Regions from separate parts of the Gracilibacillus caseinilyticus genome, predicted to be linked through region 1. Evidence: riboswitches for the same ligand, from Rfam matches in the RefSeq annotation. Region 1 holds a riboswitch; each other region holds the start of a gene.
The links. Region 1 has a riboswitch for S-adenosylmethionine ahead of MUN88_RS10595 (methionine ABC transporter ATP-binding protein). Riboswitches for the same ligand answer to the same signal wherever they lie in the genome.
Positions count from the first base shown of each region.

Region 2: linked by a shared signal. The riboswitch ahead of MUN88_RS19765 (PLP-dependent aspartate aminotransferase family protein) and the one ahead of MUN88_RS10595 (methionine ABC transporter ATP-binding protein) in region 1 are both predicted to bind S-adenosylmethionine.
Region 3: linked by a shared signal. The riboswitch ahead of MUN88_RS00365 (5-methyltetrahydropteroyltriglutamate--homocysteine S-methyltransferase) and the one ahead of MUN88_RS10595 (methionine ABC transporter ATP-binding protein) in region 1 are both predicted to bind S-adenosylmethionine.

Region 1 is NZ_CP095072.1:2,237,579-2,246,045, forward strand. Features, by position in the region: gene uvsE (UV DNA damage repair endonuclease UvsE) at 1-556, opposite strand, end outside; partial or broken gene MUN88_RS10590 (MBL fold metallo-hydrolase) at 680-1,340, shown strand; SAM riboswitch class I at 1,431-1,553, shown strand; gene MUN88_RS10595 (methionine ABC transporter ATP-binding protein) at 1,788-2,816, shown strand; gene MUN88_RS10600 (methionine ABC transporter permease) at 2,806-3,468, shown strand; gene MUN88_RS10605 (MetQ/NlpA family ABC transporter substrate-binding protein) at 3,478-4,329, shown strand; gene MUN88_RS10610 (M20 family metallopeptidase) at 4,518-5,684, shown strand; gene codA (cytosine deaminase) at 6,072-7,331, opposite strand; gene codB (cytosine permease) at 7,334-8,467, opposite strand, start outside.
Region 2 is NZ_CP095072.1:4,094,796-4,103,262, reverse strand. Features, by position in the region: gene MUN88_RS19785 (SDR family NAD(P)-dependent oxidoreductase) at 1-113, opposite strand, end outside; gene MUN88_RS19780 (hypothetical protein) at 396-539, opposite strand; gene MUN88_RS19775 (hypothetical protein) at 671-901, shown strand; gene MUN88_RS19770 (hypothetical protein) at 1,737-1,925, opposite strand; SAM riboswitch class I at 2,107-2,222, shown strand; SAM riboswitch class I at 2,294-2,400, shown strand; gene MUN88_RS19765 (PLP-dependent aspartate aminotransferase family protein) at 2,503-4,299, shown strand; gene MUN88_RS19760 (aliphatic sulfonate ABC transporter substrate-binding protein) at 4,323-5,330, shown strand; gene MUN88_RS19755 (ABC transporter permease) at 5,362-6,213, shown strand; gene MUN88_RS19750 (ABC transporter ATP-binding protein) at 6,229-6,957, shown strand; gene acsA (acetate--CoA ligase) at 6,981-8,467, shown strand, end outside.
Region 3 is NZ_CP095072.1:81,900-90,366, reverse strand. Features, by position in the region: gene MUN88_RS00375 (Na+/H+ antiporter NhaC family protein) at 1-61, opposite strand, end outside; gene MUN88_RS00370 (SDR family NAD(P)-dependent oxidoreductase) at 91-855, opposite strand; gene MUN88_RS00365 (5-methyltetrahydropteroyltriglutamate--homocysteine S-methyltransferase) at 868-1,971, opposite strand; SAM riboswitch class I at 2,054-2,155, opposite strand; gene MUN88_RS00360 (HAD family hydrolase) at 3,226-3,891, shown strand; gene MUN88_RS00355 (cation:proton antiporter) at 4,243-6,033, opposite strand; gene MUN88_RS00350 (hypothetical protein) at 6,272-6,571, opposite strand; gene MUN88_RS00345 (ABC transporter substrate-binding protein) at 6,820-7,821, shown strand; gene MUN88_RS00340 (permease) at 8,136-8,467, shown strand, end outside.

The sequences.
Region 1 (8,467 bases):
TCATTTTTTGTATCGGTCTTGGGACAAGCATCCAATTGTCGATGAAGCGCTCCAGTGATTTTTCGGTTTCCTTATATTTACCGCCGACATGAATGACACAGCGATGCTCAGGATTTATGCCCATTCCTTTTAGAAGCAAATAGTGCATTTTTAGCGTCAGCACGGAATTCTTCAGTATCTCTTTTTTGATAGAATTCAATACGACAAAATGATCCGGGTGGAAATCAATCCGTATTTGATGCTGCTTTACATAGTCTCCGATTTCGATCAATTTTTCCCGGAGTGGTTTCATATAATGCCAATCCAGCAGTTCCTCGTGATTGGCTAGTGGAATAAGTCGTGATGTCAGACGGTAAAAAGAGATGTCTGACGCTCTGTTATGCTTTAAAATTCGTAAGGTGTTATGTAAATTTTCGAGGGCGATTCGCTCTAGTTTTCGAATCGCTGCCTCTCGATCTCTTATTGTTTCAAATTGCTTAAATGTCATCGTTTGCGAAGGTGAGGCATTTTTTACGTATTTGCTCATGGCCACATAGCCAAGTCGGACGATTGTCATGGTTACCTCCTGGATTGAATAATGATAGTAATGTTAGTTTTTCTTAAAATTCTTTTTATTATGTAACCACCTTGTGATCTCAATCGTATCTATGGGATATAAATATTCGGGGAGTGGATGAAGGTGAAAGTAACAAAGTCTAACCAGCTGTATCAGCTCGCTTTTATGCCGAGATTTTTTCCTGTTAATTGTTATTTTGTAGAGGAAGATCAATCCCTTACACTAGTCGATGCTGGATTACCTTTTTTCAAAAAAGCGATTGTCAAAGCTGCGGCTGATATCGGAAAGCCAATTGAAAAAATTGCTCACACATATTCACAGTGACCATATTGGAGCGTTGGCAGGATTGAAAGCGGATCTGCCTGAGGTGGAAATTTTCGTGCCTTCTGAAGACATAAAAATGCTGGATGGCGGTCTGGAAAAACAAATCAATCGTGTGCCGTATCAGCTATTTGAGGATGGTGCTCAAATCGGTTCTTTGAAAGCGATTCTGTCACCTGGTCATTCGCCGGGCAGCATGTCTTTTTTGCATGTGAGAGATCACAGTCTGATAGCAGGGGATGCCTTCCAAATATTCGGTGGATTAGCTGTATCTGGAGATGTCCGTTGGCGATTTCCGTTTCCTGCTTGGGCCACATGGGATAAAAAAATGGCAGTGGGAACAGCGCAACGATTAGTGAATTTGCACCCCTCTGTGCTGGCGGTTGGCCATGGCGATTTGTTATCTCATCCGGAAAAGCAAATGAAGGATGTTGTAAAGCGTGCGAAACAACAATTGATGTAAGAGTTGCACAAATTGTCAGAATATGTTGACAAAAGGTAAGGTGTGGATTAAAATAACAACATTGCTATTAAAAAATTCATACTATTTTCATTCTTATCCAGAGAGGTGGAGGGACTGGCCCTGTGAAACCTCGGCAACGGGTTTTATTCTGATTATGGAATAAAAAGAGCGTGCCAATTCCATCAAGTGAACCGTTCACTTGAAAGATAAGAGGAGTTTAATACATACATATTGAATCTTCTCTTCTAAGAATGAAGGGGAGATTTTTTTGTACGGTAGGAAAGTATAAAATTTTAGCAATGAAGAAGCACGACGTAGTGAAAATTTAGTATGTACCAAGTATAAGAAAAACTTCGGTACTCGCTAATAGACGAGGCGAATGACGAGTTTTTCTAATTTTAAATTCATCTGAAGACAACACACAATACGTTAGAAAAGAGTGAAGTTATGATTGAGTTTCAGAACATCAGTAAGACGTACATAACGAACGACAGGGAAATAACCGCAGTCGATCAGGTCAACTTGTCGATTGACCGAGGTGAAATATTTGGCGTGATTGGTTTTAGTGGCGCTGGAAAAAGTACCTTGATACGCTGTGTCAACTTGTTGGAAAGACCGGATATTGGCAAAGTTCTCGTAAACCACAACGATCTATTAAGTCTTTCTAAAAGAGAACTGATTGATGTGCGCCGAAAAATAGGCATGATTTTTCAACATTTTAATTTACTAGAATCAAAGACAGTCTTTCATAATGTCGGTTTTCCGTTATCCTTAGCGGGAGTACCTGGAACTAAAGTCAAACAAAAAGTAGAGGAATTACTAGAGTTTGTCGGGTTAGCAGATAAAGCGGATCATTATCCGGAACAGCTGTCTGGCGGGCAGAAACAGCGTGTAGGAATTGCGAGAGCATTGGCAACCGATCCGGAGATATTGCTTTGTGATGAAGCGACATCTGCATTAGACCCGCAGACAACCAGTTCGATTCTTGATTTATTACGAAAAGTAAGAGATGAGTATCACATTACGATTTTAATGATCACCCATGAAATGCAAGTTATTAAGGAAGTCTGTGATCGCGTTGCGGTGATGGAGGAAGGAAAGGTGATTGAAGAAGGCTCGATCTTTGATGTCTTTTCGAATCCGCAGCAGCAAACGACGAAGAACTTCGTCAAAACGGTCATGAATGATGAGCTGCCGCAATCGGTGATGGATAAGGTGACTCGCTCGCAAGGCAATAGCGCTATTTATCGGTTAACTTTTGAAAATGACTCAACGGAAATGCCGCTTATCTCAGAAGTTGCGAAGCGTTACGATGTACACACCAATATTTTGTTTGGGCAGATAGTGGAGCTGCAAGGCCGACCATTCGGTAACTTGGTGGTTGAATTGCAAGGGAAGTCCAGTGAGATCCAAGAAGCATATCAGTTTATCGACAGCAAAGTGAAAGTGGAGGAGGTTACAGCAGATGGACGTTAAGTTAATGGAATTCTGGCCAAGAATTTTGGACGCTACACTGCAAACACTGCAAATGGTAGGATTCTCCCTGGCGTTTTCTCTAATTTTAGGACTGCCACTGGGGATTATTCTAGTCATCACAAGACCAGGTAATTTGTATGGAAATAAGCCATTTTTTAATGTGTTGAATGGCGTTATTAATTTCTTACGATCGATTCCTTTTATTATTTTGCTCGTTGCCATTATACCTTTTACTAGATTGCTCATTGGAACTACGATTGGGACAGCAGCAGCGATTGTCCCATTAGTCGTATTTGCAGCGCCATATATTGCGAGATTGGTAGAAAGCAGTTTGCTGGAAGTATCACCTGGTGTGATTGAAGCAGCAGAGGCGATGGGGGCGAAGCCTTGGCAAATTATTTTTCGAGTTATGGTTCCGGAGGCATTCAGTTCGTTGATCTTGAACATTACGATTGCGACGATTGGGATCGTTGGTGCGTCTGCCATGGCTGGCTTTGTCGGCGGTGGTGGACTGGGTGATTTGGCGATTGCTTATGGTTACCAGCGTTTTGAAACAGATATAATGATTGTGACGGTTTTACTGCTTGTATTAATTGTACAGCTGATCCAATCACTAGGAAATACATTATCCAAAACATCACGAAGAAGGTAGGTTTTTTCATTGAAAAAGAGATGGTTGATCTTATTTATTTTCATTTTATCGATTGCAGGAATTTTGGCAGGCTGTGGCAATGACGACACAACGAATGCTGGGGACGATGGTAGTGAAGAAGTTACATTAAAAATCGGCTTGAATGGTTCGGGTGTTCCGATCTGGGAATTTGTCAAAGAGAAAGCTGCAGAAGAAGGCATTAACCTGGAGCTTGTAGAATTCTCAGACTATGTTCGACCAAATATGGCTTTAGCGGATGGCGATATTGATTTAAATGCATTTCAGACGGTATCATATTTTGATTCCTTTATTGAAGAAAGAAATCTTGATTTAGCACCGATTGCAACGACATTAATTGCACCAATGGGCTTTTATTCTGAGAAAATTAAAGATATTAGTGATGTTCCTGATGGCGCCAAAATTGCACTGCCACAGGAAGCGACCAATATGGGACGAGCACTACTGTTAGCAGAGAAAGCGGGTTTAATTACATTAGAAGAAGGCTTTGACGGAAATGGCGATCTTTCATCTATCGTTGAAAATCCAAAAAATATCGAATTTGTACCAATGGTTGCGGCTCAAACACCACGTGTATTACCGGATGTTACGGCATCCATCATCAATAACGGGGTAGCAGTAGAAGCAGGCTTTGTGCCAGTAGAAGATGCCATTTTTATTGAGGATGATACAGCGACACCTTACATCAACATCATCGCCGCTCGAGCAGATGAGGTAGACAAAGAAGTCTTTCAAAAATTAGTGGAGATTTATCAAACAGAAGAAGTGGCAGCGCATATTAAAGAGGTATTTAATGATTCATTAATTCCTACATTTGTGCCGTTGGATCAAATTGGATGGTAAGGAGCGAGGGGATGATAGTTGTCCCCTTCTTTTTTTACACGTTAAGAAAGCATAAAATTTTAGCAATGAAGCAGCCGGGCGTAGTGAAATTTTAGCATCTGCCAAGAATAAGAAAAAATCGGTACACGCTAATGACGAGGTGAGTGCCGATTTTTTCTAACACGCTAAGAAAGAATGGAGGAACCATCGTGTTGGAACAGTTAATAATAGAAGAAATTGAAAAAAATAAATTGACTTATCTCGATATCAGTCACCAGATTCATGCCAATCCTGAGCTTGGTAATGAGGAGTTCTTCGCATCAGAGCTATTGCGAAATCGCCTGAGTGAACAAGGTTTTGCAGTACAGGTTGGTATTCCGGAGCATGAGACAGCGTTTATTGCACGGTTTGCTTCGGATAAGCCAGGTCCGAAAATCGGTTTTTTGGCAGAATATGATGCGTTAAAAGGCTTGGGACATGCCTGTGGTCACAACATTATCGGGACACTTAGCGTAGCGGCTGCGATTGCGTTAAGTAAAGTGTTGGATCAAATTGGTGGAGAAGTCGTGGTCTTCGGTACACCGGCAGAAGAGGGCGGACCAAATGGCAGTGCGAAGGGAACATTTGTCAGACATGGGCTGGTACAGGATATGGATGCGTGTATGATGATTCATCCATACGACAAAACGGCGGGTACCGCGCCAACATTAGCAGTGGATCCGATCGATTATGAATTCTTCGGTCGTCCTGCCCACGCAGCAGCGAAGCCGGAAGATGGGATCAACGCATTAGATGGAGTCATTCAGCTCTATAATGGCATAAACGCATTGCGTCAGCATGTCACTGATGATGTCCGCATTCATGGCATCATCCTGGACGGTGGTGATGCGGCCAATATCGTTCCGGAATATGCAAGAGCGAGATTCTTTGTTCGTGCGAGTACGCGAAAAGCCTGTGATGAAGTGACGGCAAAAGTTAATAAGATCGCGGAAGGCGCGGCGCTTGCAACGGGGGCTGAGGTAAACTATGCTCGCATTCAAAATGGTGTCGATGATTTTAATATCAATTCAGCCTTTGATACTGTGTTTAGGGAACGCATTGTTGAACTGGGCGAGGACTATCATGAAAGATCAGAAGGCATCGGATCGAGTGATGCTGGAAATATCAGCCAAGTTGTGCCAACGATTCATCCTTTTATCAAGATAGGAGAAAGTGGAACGTCTCCCCATACGGACGCTTTTCGCGAGGCGGCTGTTTCGGAACAAGGGGATCAGGCGTTGATTACTGGTGCGAAGGCGCTGGCGTTGACTGGACTCGATTTGATCACGAAACCTGCGTTGTTAGCGAGAATAAAAGAGGAATTTTGTAGAGGTTGAGACATACCAGCAAAAGTTTGACAAGCGTTCCTGAGTAAAAAAATGTCTGAAGTGGGGAGCGGCATATCTTTGAATATTGCCGTGAATGGTTTGTAAGCTGCTAAGAAATGAAGAGGTACTTCTCAGCAGTTTTGATACCGTGTAAAGAAAAGCCGAACTAACAAGAAGAAAAAAGGAAAGATTCGAGTTAAATTCACTTTTACTATGAGCAAGTAAGGATATATTTCGAATGAAATCAGAGAGAAAAGCAGGTGTTGGATGTAAAGAAAAAAGAGATATATTTCAATTGATATTGCCTATATCGAATAAGCAAAAAGCAGTACCCTCTACTCGAGATTGATTTAAAAAATGTATGCTAAACATAAGAAAAGAGATAGAGTCAGTGCTCTATCTCTCGAAATCTATATCTTCTTTATGGTTACCCATCCATATGGCTGTTTCTTTTGGTTTGGTTTCCATGATTTGTTTTCCGTTGCGATAAGATGCAACAACTTCTGCTTGTTTGCGGATAGCGTCATAGACATTGGTTGCATTTAAAATAATAAAGCTAGCTGGTTTTCCAACTTGGAGTCCATATCTGTTTGAAATATCCATTGTAACAGCACTATTTTCCGTTATAAAGTTGAAAGAATCCATGATTTGGCGATAGCCCATCAAGTGGGTTGCATGTATGCCCATGTGTAATACTTGCAGCATGCTGCCGGTACCTAGTGGATACCACGGGTCAAAAATATCATCGTGACCAAAGCTGACATTGAGGCCTGCTTCTGTTAATTCTTTCACTCTGGTGATTCCGCGACGCTTCGGATAATCGTCGAAACGTCCTTGTAAATGAATGTTTACAAGGGGATTAGCAATAAAATTAATGTTGGACATGCTCAAGATTTTCATTAACTTCGAAACATAAGCACTGTTATACGAATGCATGGCAGTGGTATGACTAGCGGTAACTTTACTTCCGAGTCCGCGTTTATATGCCTCTGCTGCCACTACTTCGACAAAACGTGATTGCTCGTCATCGATTTCATCGCAGTGAATATCGATTAAGCGGTCATATTTCTCTGCCAAGTCGAACGCTATCTTCATCGATTCTACACCATACTCACGGGTGAATTCGAAGTGTGGGATACCGCCGACCACATCTGCCCCCATTTTTAGAGCCTCCTCAACCAGTTCACGACCGTTCGGGTATGATAAGTAACCTTCTTGTGGAAAAGCAACGAGCTGGAGGTCCACGTATTCCTTCATTTCTTCTTTAACTTCAAGTAAAGCTTTCATTGCCGTTAACGATGGGTCACATACATCTACATGACTACGAACGTGTTGGATTCCTTGTGCGATTTGCCACTTAAGTGCTTTGGTTGCACGTGTTTTAACATCTTCTACTGTCAGTGATTTTTTGCGTTCTGCCCAAGTGGCAATGCCTTCGAACAACGTTCCGCTTTCGTTCCATTTTGGTTCGCCGGCCGTTAAAGTGGTATCCAAGTGTACGTGTGGTTCGATGAATGGTGCACTGACTAATTTTCCATTAATGTCGAGTGCGTCTTCAACCTCTTTTGCTGGTTCAATTTTTGTGAATTTCCCGTTTTCGATATGAATATTCCATAATCCTTCCTGACTAGGTAAGGATGCGTTTTGAATAATCAAATTTACACCTCTCTTCGTTGTTCTGCGATTGGTTCTGCTTGCAGTTTTTTGTCTAATAGTAACGTCCATCCTACATATATCACAACTGATCCAATAATGCCATTCAAAGGTGGAATACCAGGTAAAAATTGTGCCGCAGCAAATCCTGCTACCCACGCAATGATAGCTGGCCAACGAACGGCTTTGAATGACATTTCCTCAAATGTTGGGTAGCGTCCTTTTTGTAATAGAAAGAAGTCTGCTAATAATATCGCGCCGATTGGTGGTAAGGCAGCACCTAGTAATGTTAACCAGCCAACGAAATTGTTGTACAGCCACATCGCTAGTACTGTTCCGATTAATCCATTGAAGATGACGAGCTTGCTTTTTTTTATCTTAGTAATGTTGGAAAAACCTAAACCGGATGCGTATAGAGAATTATCATTCGTTGTCCAGATATTCAAGCCTAACACAATGATAGCTGGAATAATTAAACCTTGCACGAACATTACTTCTGAAATATCAGCGAGTCCGGTAGAAATAGATCCTACTGCCCCAAATAAGAACATGAAGGAATTGCCGATAAAAAAAGCAATTAATGTTGTGACGACGGCCGATTTTCTTGTTTTGGCAAATCGGGCAAAGTCAGGTGTTAACGTACCACCACTTGCGAAGGAGCCGACACAAATAGTTAAGGCTGCTGCTAATCCCAGGCTGCTTTCTGGCTCATAAGCAAATAAGTCATGTAAACCGCCCATGTCATCGATAGCAATACCGACAGAAATACTTCCCAAAATGGCGATCGCGGGTACAGCAACAAAACTTAAAATCGCCAGTGCCTTCATTCCGAAGAATGCGGAGAATGTCATAACAATACCTGAAATAATGATCAATGTCAGCATGTCTATTCCAGTCGCTTTGTTGACTGGAACTGCGAACATGGCAAGACCAACTCCAAACCATCCTACCTGTGTTCCGCCTAGTAAAAAGGAAACAAGGTAGGACCCTTTTTCTCCGAAGGCATAACGTGCCAATAGGTGTGTGGACAAGCCTGTTTTTGCAGCAATGTAGGCAAGACCACCAGTATATAATCCAAGAATTAAATTCCCTAATAAGACCATCCAAATAAATTGCTGCATGGATAGACCGAGCCCTAA
Region 2 (8,467 bases), 1.9 Mb from region 1:
AAATCTACTAAAATCACCTTCGCTCCTTCTTTTAGGAATCTCTTTGCCGTTACTTTACCGATACCACCAGCTCCACCAGTAATCAAGGCGATTTTTCCAGATAGCTTTTCCATATCTTTCACTCCTCTGTTTAGTTTTGGAACCATTATACAAGGTCACTTGTATCTTAAGGTACAGCTTAATTTTTCCTGTTTTATGGCATCTTATGTATTTATTTTTTTATATATTGTGTAAGATTCAGCGCTGGATTACTTCTTCTTTATGTGCATGATTTATGAAAGGTAAAGTGAAATGTAAGCAAGTAAAGAGGGTGTAACTAAGTTATGGATTTTAAATAAAAACACTAAGATACATTTGGATCTTAGTGTTTGAGGGTCTGCCTGTAAGTTTACAAATTATTTAAAGAACTTTTTAATCATCTTGTTTGCAGATTTATTTTTAACTTTTTTACTAACTTCGCGTTTAATTTTATCTTTCTTTGCGGGGTCCATATTCATCCACGCTTTAGCGCCTTTTTTAGCAATTGATTTCAGCTTCATTTGCTATCACCTCGAAAATAGTATATCAATATAATGCTTTGGAATCCAAGACTAACCCTGAGAAATATATTTTATGTTTAACAATCCAAAAATAGTGGTAAATATACTTTGTATTAACAGGAGGTTTACAAATGAATTGTTCATGGAAAAAAAGAAAATTACTTAGTCAGACTTTGCGCCTAACGTCGATAATATTAGCGTTAGCAACGGTGCTGGTCATGTCGTTATGTAATGTATTACCATTGCCGAACACCTTTACTTGGATGTTAGCAATCGCGGTGATTGCAGGGACATTTGCGCTAATTCCTCATTTAAATTCTACCAGACATCTGTTTAAGAAGTATCTAATACAACGTAACTAACCTATAAGTTTTAAGTTATAACTATAATGAGTCATGTAAAAATCGTTCCACGCTTTAGGAACGATTTTTTAATTCAGAAGCAAATGATCGTAGATAAACTATTATGAACTAAGAAAAACCGGGAAAGCCCACCCGGTCCTAACTAACATAAATAATATACAACTACCTATAATATGGATTATGTCAAGTAGCGTTGCATCCATTTTGAAATGTAGTTAGAGGTATGATGCCTTCTACCAACCACTTCGCGTCCTTGTGGAGCACGGCTTCTGCTAGGCTACTACTTGAAATGCTTCTTTGCTGCCTTGTGCCAAGGAAGCGTACTTCGAAGCGATACTAGCAGACACAGGCACAGACAAAGTGGATCTTCAGCTCGCGCTGACGCATGAGGAGTCTACGTGGTTGGCCTGCGCTAGGGTATAGATCTATAACAGAGACATGAGGAAACAGATTGATTGATATCCTCATGTGACAATCTATAATAGCTGCTTTATTTTCAAATACATTATGCTTAGAACTGTTGCTTTTAGCTGTTCCAATCGTTGTAGAACTTCCATTAAGCGTAGGAAATATGCGGAGACTCCCGTGGGATCAGTCGCGTCCGAAAATCCCGCAGGAAAGCGGTCTCTGCTTTCTGAGGAAGTTGAGGCCGACCCCACAGGACGCGGAGCATATTTCCGGAGCTTTGCTAAGCAGGTGAAATCTATCAAAATTAACACAATGTCCAGACAATTCTACTTGACATAATCCATATTATAAGAACCCATCAATCATGTTTAGCAAGTTTACTTCTATGACTTTACTTTTATACTTTCTTACCTGGGGACAAAAGCTCTTAGCCTTCCATTATATTAAACACAATAATCAATAATATAAAAGACACTTTTAGTAATTCGTCATCCGTTACACTTTTGATCAGTAATACATAAACCAATCCTGTGATTAAATTGTCTCCAATCAACAGCATCGTGATGATGTCTAAAAGCGGCAGTGTTTCTGCGAGCACATCTATATGGTTCTCCATTGTATTCACCCTTTTCTGCTACATCGTATTTTAACGGACTCAAGGATGTGCAATCCCTTGGTATAAAGGCATTTTATGGTAATTTAAAACATTCAAAATATTTATTGACACTATTTTCAGAACATGCTAAAGTATATCTAACAAACGATAAACATGAGTAAACAACTCGGAATTGAATAGATTCTTATCCAGAGAGGTGGAGGGACATGGCCCTTTGAAGCCTCGGCAACCATTAGGTGATTATCGACTGATACAGGTGCCTATTCCACTAAGCGTTCAAGCTTAGAGAGATAAGAGAGCGAAGCCATTAGTTAAGTCTCTCTATCTTGTATGGGGGACTTTTTAAATCGTTACAACTAAATAGTAAACTCTTATCCAGAGAGGCGGAGGGACTGGCCCGAAGATGCCCAGCAACCATTAAGCAGCTGCTTAAAAGGTGCTAATTCCTGCAGGTAACTATCCTGGCAGATAAGAGGAAGACTACTGCAATGTGAGTAAAAGCCTTCTTCTTACGAAGAAGGCTTTTTAATTATTAGAAAAGCACTAATTTTTTGAAAACTTGGGGAGGAAATAAAACATGACAAATTACAAACATTCAACGTATGATCCAGAAACAATTCATTTACACGGTGGGCAGGCGCCAGATCCGACAACAGGTTCACGTGCTGTGCCAATCTATCAATCTACTTCCTACGTATTCCATGACACGGAGCATGCGGAACGGTTATTTGCACTAGATGAGCCGGGAAATATATATTCGCGAATCGGAAATCCAACTGTAGACGTTTTTGAAAAAAGAATGGCACTCTTGGAAGATGGGGTTGCCTCAGTTGCCACTTCATCAGGGATGTCCGCCATCACGCTGTCGATTTTAAATCTTGCCAGTGCAGGAGATGAGATTGTAGCAGGTGTGAACTTATATGGTGGTACGTATAATCTGTTTAATATAACATTGCCACGGTACGGCATTAACGTAAAATTCGTCGATCCAACAGATCCTGAGAATTTTAAAGCAGCGATTAATGAGAATACGAAAGCTGTCTATGGTGAAATTATTGGGAATCCAGGGTTGCAGGTGTTGGATGTAGAAAGAGTTTCGGAAATTGCCCATGACGCAGGCATCCCATTAATTATCGATAACACGTTCGCAACCCCATTTGGTTGTAAGCCGATTACATTAGGAGCGGATATTGTCGTTCACTCTGCGACGAAATGGATTGGGGGGCACGGTACATCTATCGGTGGTGTGATTGTCGATGGAGGAAGATTTAACTGGAATTCAGAGAAATATCCAGCGTTTACAGAACCAGATCCGAGTTACAATGGCATCCGTTATGCGGTTGACTTTGGTACATTAGCCTTTATTACTAAGGTTCGTGTCCAACTGCTAAGAGATTTTGGTGCTGCTTTAAGTCCATTCAATGCGTTCCAGCTATTACAAGGACTTGAAACACTTCACTTGAGAGTGGAACGTCATAACCGGAATGCCCAGGAGTTAGCGGAATACTTGCACCACCATGAGGCGGTCGAATGGGTGAGATATCCAGGCTTGGAAGACCATCCATCCCATGAACTGGCAACACGTATTTTGAATAATGGCTTTGGTTCGATTATCGTCTTCGGTATTAAAGGTGGCCGTGACGCTGGCCGTGGCCTGATCAACAATGTAGCACTTTGGTCACATGTAGCAAACGTTGGGGATGCAAAATCCTTAATTATTCACCCAGCATCGACTACACATCAGCAATTAACGAAAGAGGAACTAGATAAAACAGGTGTATCGGAAGAATTAGTGCGTTTGTCTGTCGGTATTGAGTCGATACGCGATATCCAAAATGACTTAGATCAAGCCTTAGTAAAAGCAACAGGAATCGGAACAGAAAGAGAAAAACAAATTGTTGTTAATGACGAAGGGGTTATTAAATGGGCATTAAACTCTCCATATGAAAGATATCAGGAAAATGGCGAAGAACAGACTCGTCAAAAAACATTAGCAATCGTCGGATTAAGCGGAAAAGAAGCACGACCTAGCTATCGACTCGCTAGAAAAATGCAAAGGCTTGGCTATAAGATCATACCGGTCAACCCGAGAGAAACAGAGATTCTAGGTGAGCAAGCCTATCCTGATCTTAAGAGTGTTCCAGTAGATATTGATATTGTGCAAGTGTTCCGCAGTCCTGATGCAGCAATCGAAATCGCCAAAGAAGCAATTGAAGTGAATCCAAAAGTATTCTGGCTGCAAGAAGGCGTGGTATCACCGAAAGCAGAACAAGTAGCATTGGAAGGTGGTCTGCAAGTCGTCCATAACCGCTGCACGTATAAAGAAGCACAACGATTAAGAGGTACCATTTCCACATACGCATGTGAAATTTAAAAAGAAAATAAGGGGGCAGTATCATGAGTAAAGCACCATTAATAGATTTGAGAAGTTTTCTTGCCATTGCAGTTTTTGGAATTATTGTTCTCTTCGCTGTTGGATGTTCATCCAGCAGTGAAGCTGAAACAAAGCCATCTGAAATTAGATTGGATTATGCCTATTATTCACCAACCAGCTTGGTGTTAAAGAAATTTGGCTGGGCGGAAGAAGCATTTGCTGAGGAAGATATCGATGTATCCTGGACGCTAAGTCAAGGGAGTAACAAAGCAATTGAATTTTTAAATAGTGATAGCGTTGACTTTGGTTCCACAGCAGGAGCAGCAGCGCTTATAGCAGAATCAAATGGTGTACCGTTGGAAAATGTCTATGTGTACTCTCAGCCGGAATGGACGGCATTAGTGACAAATGAAGGATCGGGAATTGAAAAGATTGAAGATTTGAAAGGCAAGAAAGTAGCAGCAACGCTTGGGACTGATCCATATATATTCTTAGTAAGAGCTTTAGATTCAGTTGGCATGTCCATTAATGATATTGAATTAGTCAACTTGCAGCATGCGGATGGTGGAAATGCATTAGTTAACGGTGATGTGGATGCTTGGGCAGGCCTTGATCCCCACATGGCAAAACACGAATTAGAATCTGGCGCGCAATTATTCTTTAGAGATATCAATTTAAATACTTATGGATTCTTAAATGTTCGAGAAGAATTTGCCGAAGCTCATCCGGAGTATGTGGAACAAGTAATTGAGTTGTATGAAAAAGCTCGTCAATGGATTTTGGATAATCCAGAGGAAGCGGCTGAATTACTTGCTGAAGAAGCAGATATTAGTGTGGATGTGGCAAAAGTGCAGTTAGTGGAGCGAACGGATTTTTCTAACCCGATCCCAGGACAGCAGCATATTGATGCGATCACAGCTGCAGGTGAAGTGCTGAAACAGGCGGGTGCTATTAATAAAGACGCTGATGTTGAAGCGTTAACAAATGAATTGATTAATCCGGAATATGCCGAAACTGTCATTGAGCAGTAGGGCAGGTGGGATATAGGAGGGGGCAAAAATCATGGCGAAAGACCAACACCAATTAGCAACGGCTGGATATGTACATCCAAAGGGAAGAAGTAAAAGTGAAGCAATTAAAAAATCAAATGATTCTCTACTCAGAACGATTCTGTTAGGGAGCATTATCCCGGCCATTTTAATAGTAGTTTGGGAGCTGTTGAGCCGTGCTGGTATTGTCCCTTCTAACCAGTTGCCAGCACCGACAGCTATTGTAGACAAAATTATCAGTCTGGCAGAAGATGGATCATTATGGGGACATATTTGGATCACTACTTATCGTGTGTTTGCCGGTTTTATCGTTGGTACCATTGCAGCTGTCATTCTAGGGTCTGTAGTTGGTTTTTATAAAACAGCAGAACAGCTGTTAGATCCGATGATTCAGGCGTTTCGTTCGATTCCATCTTTAGCATGGGTACCACTATTTATCTTGTGGCTAAGTATAGGGGAAACCTCTAAAATTACGATGATAGCCGTTGGGGTATTTTTCCCTGTCTATTTGAATATTGTCAGTGGAATTTCTGGTGTGGATCGTAAATTGATCGAGGTCGGTAAAATGTATGGATTAAACACATTTCAACTGGTTAAACGAGTCATACTTCCTGCTTCGTTACCATCTTTCTTAGTTGGATTGCGCAGCGGACTTGGGCTTGGCTGGATGTTTGTAGTTGCAGCAGAATTAATGGGAGCAAGTCAAGGACTCGGTTTCCTTTTAGTGTTCGGCCAAAATATGTCACAGCCGGAAACGATTCTAGCAAGCATCATTCTTTTTGCCATTATCGGAAAGTTATCCGATTGGGCTCTGAAACAAATAGAAATACGTTCCTTGCATTGGCAGGATCGTCTGGAAAAATAAAAGGAGGCCGACACGATGAGTTTAGCTTTACATGATGTTAGTCGTACCTTCAATGGCACGACCGCCGTACAAAATGTCAATCTCGAAGTACAGCCAGGAGAAATCGTCGGATTGCTGGGAACAAGTGGATGTGGGAAAAGTACCTTATTGAGAGCCATTTCTGGACTTGATACAGATTATGAAGGCGATATTGAAATTAACGGTACCGTGACGAAAGAAATTCATGATACGACGGGATTTATTTTTCAAGAACCGCGTCTCTTACCATGGTTGAATGTACTGGATAATGTAACGTTTGGTCTTACCGGCAAACCTTATGAAAAAGAAGCGAGAGCGTTAGAGTATTTAACAAGTGTCGGATTGGATGGAAAGGAAAAACTGTATCCTCGGGAACTTTCTGGTGGGATGGCGCAACGTGTCGCGATTGCACGTGCTCTTGTGACCTCACCACAAGTCCTGTTATTAGACGAACCGTTCAGTGCATTAGACGCTTTTACAAAAATGCAGTTGCAGGACTTATTGCTAGATGTCTGGGAGAAGTATCAATCTACTATTATGCTTGTCACACATGATATCGACGAAGCTACTTATTTATGTGATCGGGTCGTGATCTTGAGAGGGCAGCCAGGAGAGGTAGAGAGAGAAATTTCAATAAAACAGACACGCCCGAGAAATCGTGGGAGTGAAGAGATGGCACATATTAAATCTGAAATTCTGCAATGTTTAGATCTGAATAAAAAGTAACCATCTGTCAGGGGGATTATCGCATGGTTCAAACAACGACAGCACATATCGATAAAGTAAACGGGACTTATAACCTATCAGATTATCAAGAAATACGCCGTAACTTCGATTGGCAGGATGCAAGAGATCTGTTGTCATCGGCAAAAACAGGAAAAATTAACGCAGCATATGAGGCAATTGACCGTCATGTCGATGAAGGTTTTGGTGATAAGATAGCGATTCATTATTTGGATGATACAGTAAAGAAGTCATTCACCTTTCAGGAAGTAAAGGATCAAACTGATCATTATGCAAGAATTTTGTTAGAACATGGTGTGACGAAAGGAGATCGTGTCTTTGTTTTTCTTCCTAAGACACCAGCATGTTATTTTGCTATTTTAGCAACAATCAAAATTGGTGCAATAGCTGGTCCGCTTTTCGAAGCCTTTATGGAAGAGGCGGTACGAGATCGTATTAATGATTGTGAAGGGACACTGCTAATTACTGATCAGGAATTAGTCAAACGTGTACCAAGAGAAGACATTCCATCATTAGAAAAGGTTTTGTTTGTAGAAGATATTGAAATAGAGCCATTGGAGCAAGTTCAAGGTGATCAGTATGTAGAATGGGTGGATTGGGAAGACGGTTTAATCATTCATTATACGAGTGGATCAACGGGGAAACCGAAAGGAGTACTGCACGCACATCGTTCTGTACAGCACCAAATTGTAACTGGTAAGTGGGTATTGGATATTAAAGATGATGACGTTTATTGGTGTACGTCTCACCCGGGTTGGGTAACAGGCAGTGTGTACGGTCTTTTTGCCCCATTGTTAAATCGTGCGACGGTTGTGATTCAAGGGGGACGATTTAGTGCAGAAAATTGGTACACTTTGATCGAAGAGTTAGGGGTAACGATCTGGTACAGTGCTCCAACTGCATTTCGTATGCTTCTGTCCAAAGGAGACCTCTATAAACAATATGATCTATCTTCGATAAGACATGTGTTAAGTGTAGGAGAACCGTTAAATCCTGAAGTGATTCAGTGGGCATGGAATAGCCTGCGTGTAAGAATCCATGATACTTGGTGGATGACAGAAACGGGAGGGCATTTAATTGTAAACCTTCCATCGGAAAAAATAAAACCAGGATCAATGGGGCGTCCTTTTCCAGGAGTGGAAGTTGGAATATTGGATGAAGAAGGTAATGAACTGCCGAAAGGTGAAGTAGGTCAATTGGCAGTACGTACGCCTTGGCCAGGTCTGATGAAGGAAATTTGGGGCAATCAGGATAAATTCCAGTCGTATTTTCAGTATGAGGGCTGGTATATATCAGGCGATTTAGCCATTCAGGATGAGGAAGGCTATGTATTCTTCCAAGGTCGTAACGATGATATGATCAACTCAGCAGGAGAACGGATTGGTCCGTTTGAAGTAGAAAGTAAATTAATTGAGCATCCTGCTGTAGAAGAAGCAGGTGTCATCGGGAAACCGGATGAATTGCGCGGAGAGTTAGTGAAAGCATTTATTTC
Region 3 (8,467 bases), 2.2 Mb from region 1:
ATAATAAGACAAAGATGAATAACGGGGCAAGTGCCGTTATATTCCCCTTCTTGTTAGACATGATGTATGCCCCCTTCATTTTTAGTTATGTTAATTCATCGTCATACCGCCGGTCACGTTGATGCCTTGACCAGTCATATAATTAGAGTAATTAGATGCGAGAAAAACAACCACATTTGCGATGTCTGCCGGCACTGCCGTTCGTCCAAGTGGTACTTGCGAATGATCTTCCGCTTGAATCGTTGCAGCATTAACTCCGCGCAAGCTACCACCAATGACTCTTTCCTTTTTCTTCATTTCTGTTTCTACAATACCTGGACAGACTGCATTGACATTGATTTGATCCTTTGCCAATTCGATAGCGGCTACTTTTGTCATGCCAAGGACTGCATGTTTCGAAGCAACATAGCTGCCCATTAACCGGTAGCCATTTTTTCCAGCCTGCGATGCGATATTGATGATTTTACCGCCCTCTCCTTGATGTTGTAACTTCCTGGCGACAGTTTGCATGCACATATAGACACCTTTGCCATTGACATCCATTGTTTTGTCCCAGTCCTGTTCTTTGATATCTACGAAGTAATCCATCGTTGAAATGCCAGCATTGTTTACGAGAATATCTATTTTGCCAAAGTGCTCTGCGACATTGTCTACCATGGCTGTTACTTGTTTCTGATTGGAAACATCAACCTGCTGGTAAAAGAGATGTTCAGACTCTGTGATCGCAGGTGGTGCCATATCGGCTACCGCCACTTTAGCACCACAATCCAAAAATGCATCGACTATCGCTTTTCCAATTCCGCTAATACCTCCGGTTACAATGGCTACTTTATTTGTTAAATCCATCGCATACATGTGATCACTCCATTATTTCAGCGTTTCTTTTGCAATATCTACCACGTATTTCAGCTTGTCCCATTGTTGTTGTTCTGTCAATTTATTACCATGATGTGTCGATGAGAATCCACATTGTGGACTAATACACAGTTGTGACTTTGGGACAAATTGACTTGCTTCCTCAATCCGTGCTTTCATCTCTTCTTTATCTTCTAGTTCTCCTTTTTTAGAAGTAAAGATACCGATCACGACATTAGGTCCACCAGCCGGAATATACTTTAACGGTTCAAATGTCCCTGAGCGCTCATCATCATATTCTAAGAAAAAGGCATCGACTTTTTCCTCGGCAAATAAACGAGGTGCAATTTTATCATAGGCGCCGGAAAAAGCGTGCGTAGATCGATAGTTTCCTCGGCATAAATGAGTGGTGACATAAAGATCTTCCGGCTTATCATTTAATACATGATTCACCATTCTTAGTGACAGATCGAATAATTGATCCATGGAATAAGCATGGTCGTAAATAAAGTCATTTTCTGTGACAAAACCAGCGATCGATACATCATCTAATTGAATATAGCGGCAGCCAGCTTCATAGAATGCAGCAAGTGCATCTCGATAGGCATTCACGATATCATCCGCATACGCTTCGATATCTGGATAAATGTCAGGGTTTCTCATGCCTACATATAATAATTGATTCGGACTCGGGATCGTTTGCTTAGCCACTGCACGCCCGTCTACTATACTATTGAACGTTTTAAAGTCTCGCAGAAATGGATGATCTGGATTAAATGAGATTTCACCGATATTACGAACATTGTAAGGGTCTGTTTCTTCGTCTTCGAAATCGAACCCTTGATTAGGGACGTACCCTTCGATCCCGTTCAGATGCTCAAGAAAATCTATGTGCCACCAATCTCTTCTGAACTCTCCGTCCGTAACTGCTTGAAGGCCAACTTCTATTTGCTTGTCGACGATTCGCTTTAATTCTTTTGTTTCGATGTCATGTAATTGCTGGGCAGTGATGTTACCAGCTTTGTAATCTTTTCGTGCTTGAAGTAAGTTGTCAGGTCGTAAGAGACTACCGACATGGTCTGCCTTAAATGGCGGGTGAATAGAAATTGTCATCATATATTTCCTCCTAATTGTTTTGTGCGAAATAAAAAACCTCTCCTTCAAGAAGGAGAGGTCATTAAACAATGTTCAAGTACTCTTCCTATCTTTTAAGCGTAACGCTTCTGGAATTGGCACAATGCTAATAACAGCTGTTGCCGAGGCTTCAAAGGGCCAGTCCCTCCACCTCTCTTGATAAGAATTATCGTAAAATATGAAATTAATAAGATTAAATTTACCCTAAAATTCGACAAACGTCAAGTTAAAAATTTTTAAGATTATACATGAAGGTCAATTTCCTTCTTGTGGAAAAAAACAACTGATCCCTGTACAATGAAGGTAAGTAACCACGAGGAGCCGAATTATATCACGGCAGGATGAAAAGGAGAGAGTATCCGCATATTTATGATATACCTCTAACACGAGCCAGTCGATTGGCAGATTTGGAGAAGAAGCGACAATAGATTGATATTTTATTTTCCTTTTTTCACCACCCAAATAATGGATAAGGAACTCATAAACATAGGCACAAGTATCATCCAGGTAAAAGTATATAAGTACAGGCATAGAAGTAATCAAGCTAAACATGAAGATGGGTTCTTATAATATGGATTATGTAAAGTGGAACAGTATTACAGTATGGTAATTTTGAAATGATTTATCTGCTATGCAAAGCTCCGGAAATATGCTCCGCGTCCTGTGGGCACGGCCTCAGCTAGGCTACTACTTGAACTGCTTCCATGCTGCCTTGTGCCGAGGAAGCTTACTTCGTAGCGATACTAGCAGACACAGGCACAGACAAAGTGGATCTTCAGCTCGCGCTGATCCCACGGGAGTCTCCGCATATTTCCTACGCTTGAGTGAAGTACTACAACGATTGGAACAGCTAAAAGCAGTGGTGCTAGGCATTATACGTCATCAGAATAAGGTATTAATCATGAAAATAGTCCTCCATATTTTACCTGCTGCAATAGTTATAGAACTATTCATGAGCGTAGGCCAACCACGTAGACTCCCGCGGGACATGCAGGTGCTGAAGATCCACTTTGTGAAGCGGTCTTCTTCACAAATTTAGCTTCAGCCGTGCCCCGCAGGACGCGGAGTGGTTGGCCGGAGCGGTATACTAGCTGATTTATTATTTCAAAACTATCACATAGCTTAGAGCTGCTAGTTGACATAATCCATATTATAGGTAGTTGTATATTATTTATGTTAATTAGGACCGGGTGGGCTTTCCCGGTTTTTTTAAAAACAAAGTGGGGGGAATTAAAATTGATCAAGGCAGTTCTATTCGATTTAGATGGCACATTATTAAACAGGGATGCTTCCGTCCAGCATTTTATAACAAATCAATACAAAAGACTAGATTCGTTACATCACCTATCCAAAGATTCCTATATTACACGATTTATCGAGTTAGACAACAGAGGATACGTCTGGAAGGATAAAGTCTACCAACAGCTGGTCAAAGAATTTGAGATAACAGGTCTCTCCTGGGAAGCATTGCTTGAAGATTATATCAGTCAATTCCAATTCAGCTGTGTACCTTTTCCACATTTGAAAGAAGCATTGGAGATTTTAAAACAGAAAGGATTTGCACTAGGGATGATTTCAAATGGTAAAGGACAGTTCCAAATGGACAATATAAAAGCACTTGGAATCGAACCATATTTTAATACGATTCTGATTTCAGAGTGGGAAGGAATGAAAAAGCCTGATCCTCGTATTTTCCAAAAAGCACTTCAGCAATTACATGTACAGCCACAACAGGGTGTATTTGTTGGGGACCATCCGGAAAATGATGTATTGGCCGCTCAGCGTATAGGCATGCAAGCAATTTGGAAAAAGGATAAAGGATGGAAGAATTGTTCTGCCGATTGGACGGTGGATGATTTAAAGGAAATCTTATCAATCGCCAGTGACAACAGGGTGGTATAACACTGTTTTACTAGTGTGAACAATTTATTAGTTTCGATTTGTTAATCACTACAATGACAAACTATATGGTGGATGATAAGCTATTTTTGATCAATCCATTTTAAAAATCAACGATGTAGGTGATACAGTGAATTCTCTTTTAATTAAAAATGCGAGAAACATTATAACAATGGACAATGACAGGAACCAATACAAACGTTTACGAGAAATATTCCACGGGCACAGGATGTGGAATTATTTGAATTTGATTGGCTGAACACATTGTACGATATCTGGCATCACCTTCGTCCGGAAGATGGGTGCAAGTATCATTAATTATTAATGATACTTGCTGATTCCAATATCTTTAGCTTATGCTACCAGCACAACTAGTTGATCTCCTTTATCGAGCGTCACTTTTTTCTGTAAAGTAACAAAATTCAACTTGCCATTTCTACTTTTAACACATAGCGGTGTTCCTTCTGCCGATCGTGCATTTTTATCCAGTGTTCGCTTATCCGTGATTTCTATTGTTTTAAATGTATAACCAATGTTGACTTTTTTGTTTAATTCAGTAAAGGTTTCTTTTTCACCAAAAAGCATATTCGCTTTCATGGATGGCGAAAGCTCCTGAAGTTCCAATGTATTCTTAGCGATCATAAGCGAAAAGGTATGGTGATACCCGAATGTAGGAAGGTAGGATTGACATATAAGCGCATTATATGCACCATCGCCCTTCATTGCCAATATTGTTTGATACGGTGTCATATCAATTTCGAAATCGCTTTGTTCCGAGAGGATTTCACCGTGATAAGTGGAGATCCCTAACTTCTTCGCTTTGTAGAGACGGTCCTCTGAGGTATCCGCAATCAACGCTTTTATTTCTAATGTTTCTAAATGGGCGGCAAGAGCGATCGAAAAACTGCTTGCGCCAACCATTAGGACACCATTGGATCTGGTATTCGCCAAGCCCAGTCTCTTAGAAAGAGGTCCAATCGAAAAGCCATGAACACAAACGGTAATAAAGACCAAAGCAAAGGTTAACGATGTTAAAATACTTGCGTTTTGATAACCGTCAGCGATCAATACTTCAGCAAAATACCCGGAAACAGCCAATGCAACAATTCCTCTTGGAGCGATCCAACCAACCAGCGCTTTCTCCTTTAACGTAAGCTCTGTGCCAATCGTGGAAATCCAAATAGAGAGCGGTCGTACAAGGAAAAGCATTACAACGACAAAGCTAATAATCGGCCAAGTGAACGTTTCGGTCAGGATATCTCTCGTTAACGAAGCAGTCAGTAGAATGAAAACCGTGGAAGTTAACAAAACAGATACATCTTCCATAAAATGTCCGATACTGCCAATCGAGCGGATATATTTCTTGGTACGAGCCAATGTAACGCCCATGATCGTAACCGCAAGCATTCCCGTTTCATGCATAATCACTTCTCCGATCGAGAAACAAATTAATACAAAACATAAAATAAACGGGGATTTGAGGTATTCAGGGATGATTCCTTTTCCAATCAGGAGACTTACCAAAATACCGATGATATATCCTACCATCACAGCGAGCAATGCAGCACCAAAGAAGGGAATAAAATCAGCGAATTCAAATGATTCCGCAGATGTTATTTTAATGATTTCGTACGCAAATAAGGCAAGAAGTGGACCAATCGGATCAACGATAATCCCTTCCCATTTTAAAACGGAGGAAACTCTTGTCTTTAATTTTGCCTGTCTTAACAACGGAATAATGACAGTAGGACCTGTGACAACAAACAACCCACCGATAATAAATGAAATTTCGAGGTTAAGACCCGCGATAAAGTGAGCAGCTAAAGCACCGCCAATCCATGCTAAGAAAGCGCCAAATGTTACGATGCGATAAACCGATTTAGAAATTCCTTTAAGCTCACGAATATCAAGGCTTGTACTTCCTTCAAATAAAATCAAGGCAACTGCAAGCGAAATAATGGGACTGTACAGGCTGCCTATCGCTTCCTGTGGATTGATAAAACCGGTAATCGGACCTATGAGTAGTCCGGCAATAGACATTATCACGATCGATGGCCATTGGATTCTCCATGCCAGCCATTGTGAAAAGATTCCAAGCGATATGACAATAACGATACTAAACAAAGCAAATTCTGACTCTATCATCATCACCTTCTGATTGTGTTAGACTTTCAGATAATTATAGCTTTTCGTTTTTGTATTGTAAAAAAATACGTGCCAACAGTGAATGACTATCATCTATTTATGACATACTTTTAAAAAATGGTTAGGGGTAATGTGTTTGAGTATTCACTTCAATGTGGAAAGGTGCGTTAAAAAATTATCTGGAAAACTGAGTAGTACAATACCCTGAGCCGATATTCAGGCTCAGGGCATTTGTTCTTCATATATCATTATTAAAAAGTATTTGATCTTGAGCAATATCAATGATCTTCAGTCTGTTTGTTTTTTTAATTAAAACGGACTTATATTTAATATTCCCATTTGTATCTTCATAGAGAATAATTCTTTTATAAGGATTATTCTCTTTTATATTGATCGTATACTGGTCTAGCTCCGTGTAGCTCTCCATATAATCATATTCTTTTAACTCTCCTGCTGTATCTTCATTAATGTCACCTGTGTTGGTGTTGCAAGCTGTCAAACTAAAAACAACTATACATAACCATACTATTTTTTTCATTCTATCCACCCCTGTTATTTACTCTTTCCCAATCTTAATAGAAAAATTTTAAGAACTTATGAGATGATGATGAGAATTTGATGAGAGTGAATGAAATTTAGGTTATAATTGTAACACTTTACAATTAATGCCGATTTTTTCGTGTATTCTATCCAATGACACCAGTCAGACAAAAATATAGGATATAAATAAGCAAAAACGCAATTACCAAAAGATAGAAAAATATGTTGTGAAGAAGGAGCGATGATATGGGGGATAGGAAAAGGATCAACGGTTTTGCTTTAATAATTTGTGGAATGATGGTGTTTTTGTTAATCGCATGCAGCGAAGAAGGATCTAGTAAGACTACATCAGGTGAGGAGGGAACGGACTCAGTAAAACTTATCCTGAACTGGTTTACGAAAGCACAGCATGGGGGCATATATGCAGCAGAAGAGCAAGGTGTTTTTTCTGAGAACGAGCTTGATGTGTCGATACAACAAGGAGGTTCACAGGTGTCACCGATACAGCTGGTTTCCTCAGGAACCGCTGAATTTGGATTAGCCCATGCTGATCAGCTTGTGACAGCTAGAAATGAAGGAATAGAATTAGTAGCTGTCGCTGCAACTATGCAGGGAAGTCCACAAGCACTAATGTTTCATAAGGGAAAAGGAGTAAAGGACTTCAACGAAATGAATGGAAGGAAAGTCTTTATTCAGCCAGGAATTGTTTATTGGGACTATTTACAAAATAATTATGAGCTAAGTGAAGTTGAAGAACTAGCTTATTCAGGTCAACATTCTAATTTCATCAATGATCCGGATTCAGTAAGTCAAGCGTTTGTCACGTCTGAACCATTTTTCTTAAAGCAAGAGGGGATCAAAACACAAACAAAGCTGATCTCCGACTCCGGATATGATCCGTATAACATTGTTTTATTTGTTACAAAGGATTATCTGGAGGAAAATAAAGAGATTGTCCAACGAATGGTAACCTCATTTGTGAAAGGATGGAATTATTATAAAGAATCACCTGATGAAATTACAGAAGTCATTCACAACGAGACAGAAGATCTCTCATTAGAGGCACTACAATTTGAACAGGAATCACAAGAAGAATTTGTTTTTGGCAGTGACGCAGCAGAGCACGGAGTTGGCTATATGACAGAGGAACGCTGGTCTACTTTAATTGACCAATTATATGAGTTAGAATTATTGGACGAAAAATTTGATGCAAATGATATTTTTACCACTGAATTTCTACCGGAATAAGAGTGGGTATAAAGCTTAGACAATAGATTCTTAGCCAAAATGTAAGTCGAACATAACACGACATCTCATCGAACAAGATGCGTGTTACGTTCGGCTTTTTCTTATGAGTAAAGATAAATACGATCATAAAGGCGAATCACAGAAGTAATATGCTCAAGTTGAAGTATAGGTAGCTTTATACTTAAGTAGTTATCGTATTTCCAAGAAAATAGCATAAGCTAATCTATTTATCATAGACTAGTAATAACTTTAAATCGTAATGATTTTGGTTTGATGGATAAATACATAATGTAATAAGGGGGAGGAATGCTGAAATGGGCAGTTTTCGAAACACCATCACAGATGTAACAGGGCTTTTTTTATTTGGGTGTTGTATATGTATACTGCAGGTAAGCAGTATGTTTAAAGGGGTATTAACTTTACCAGACTCTATCTATAACTTGAATACCATTTTTTTAAGTATTTTAATTGAAGCTTTGCCTTTTGTCCTGATCGGTGTCTTGCTCGCTGGCGGGATACAAACATTTATCACAGAAGAACATATCAGGCGGTTAATACCAAAGAATAAATTTTTGGCTATTGTAATGAGTTGTGTCGTAGGTGCGTGTTTCCCTGCATGTGAGTGCGGTATTGTGCCCATTGTTCG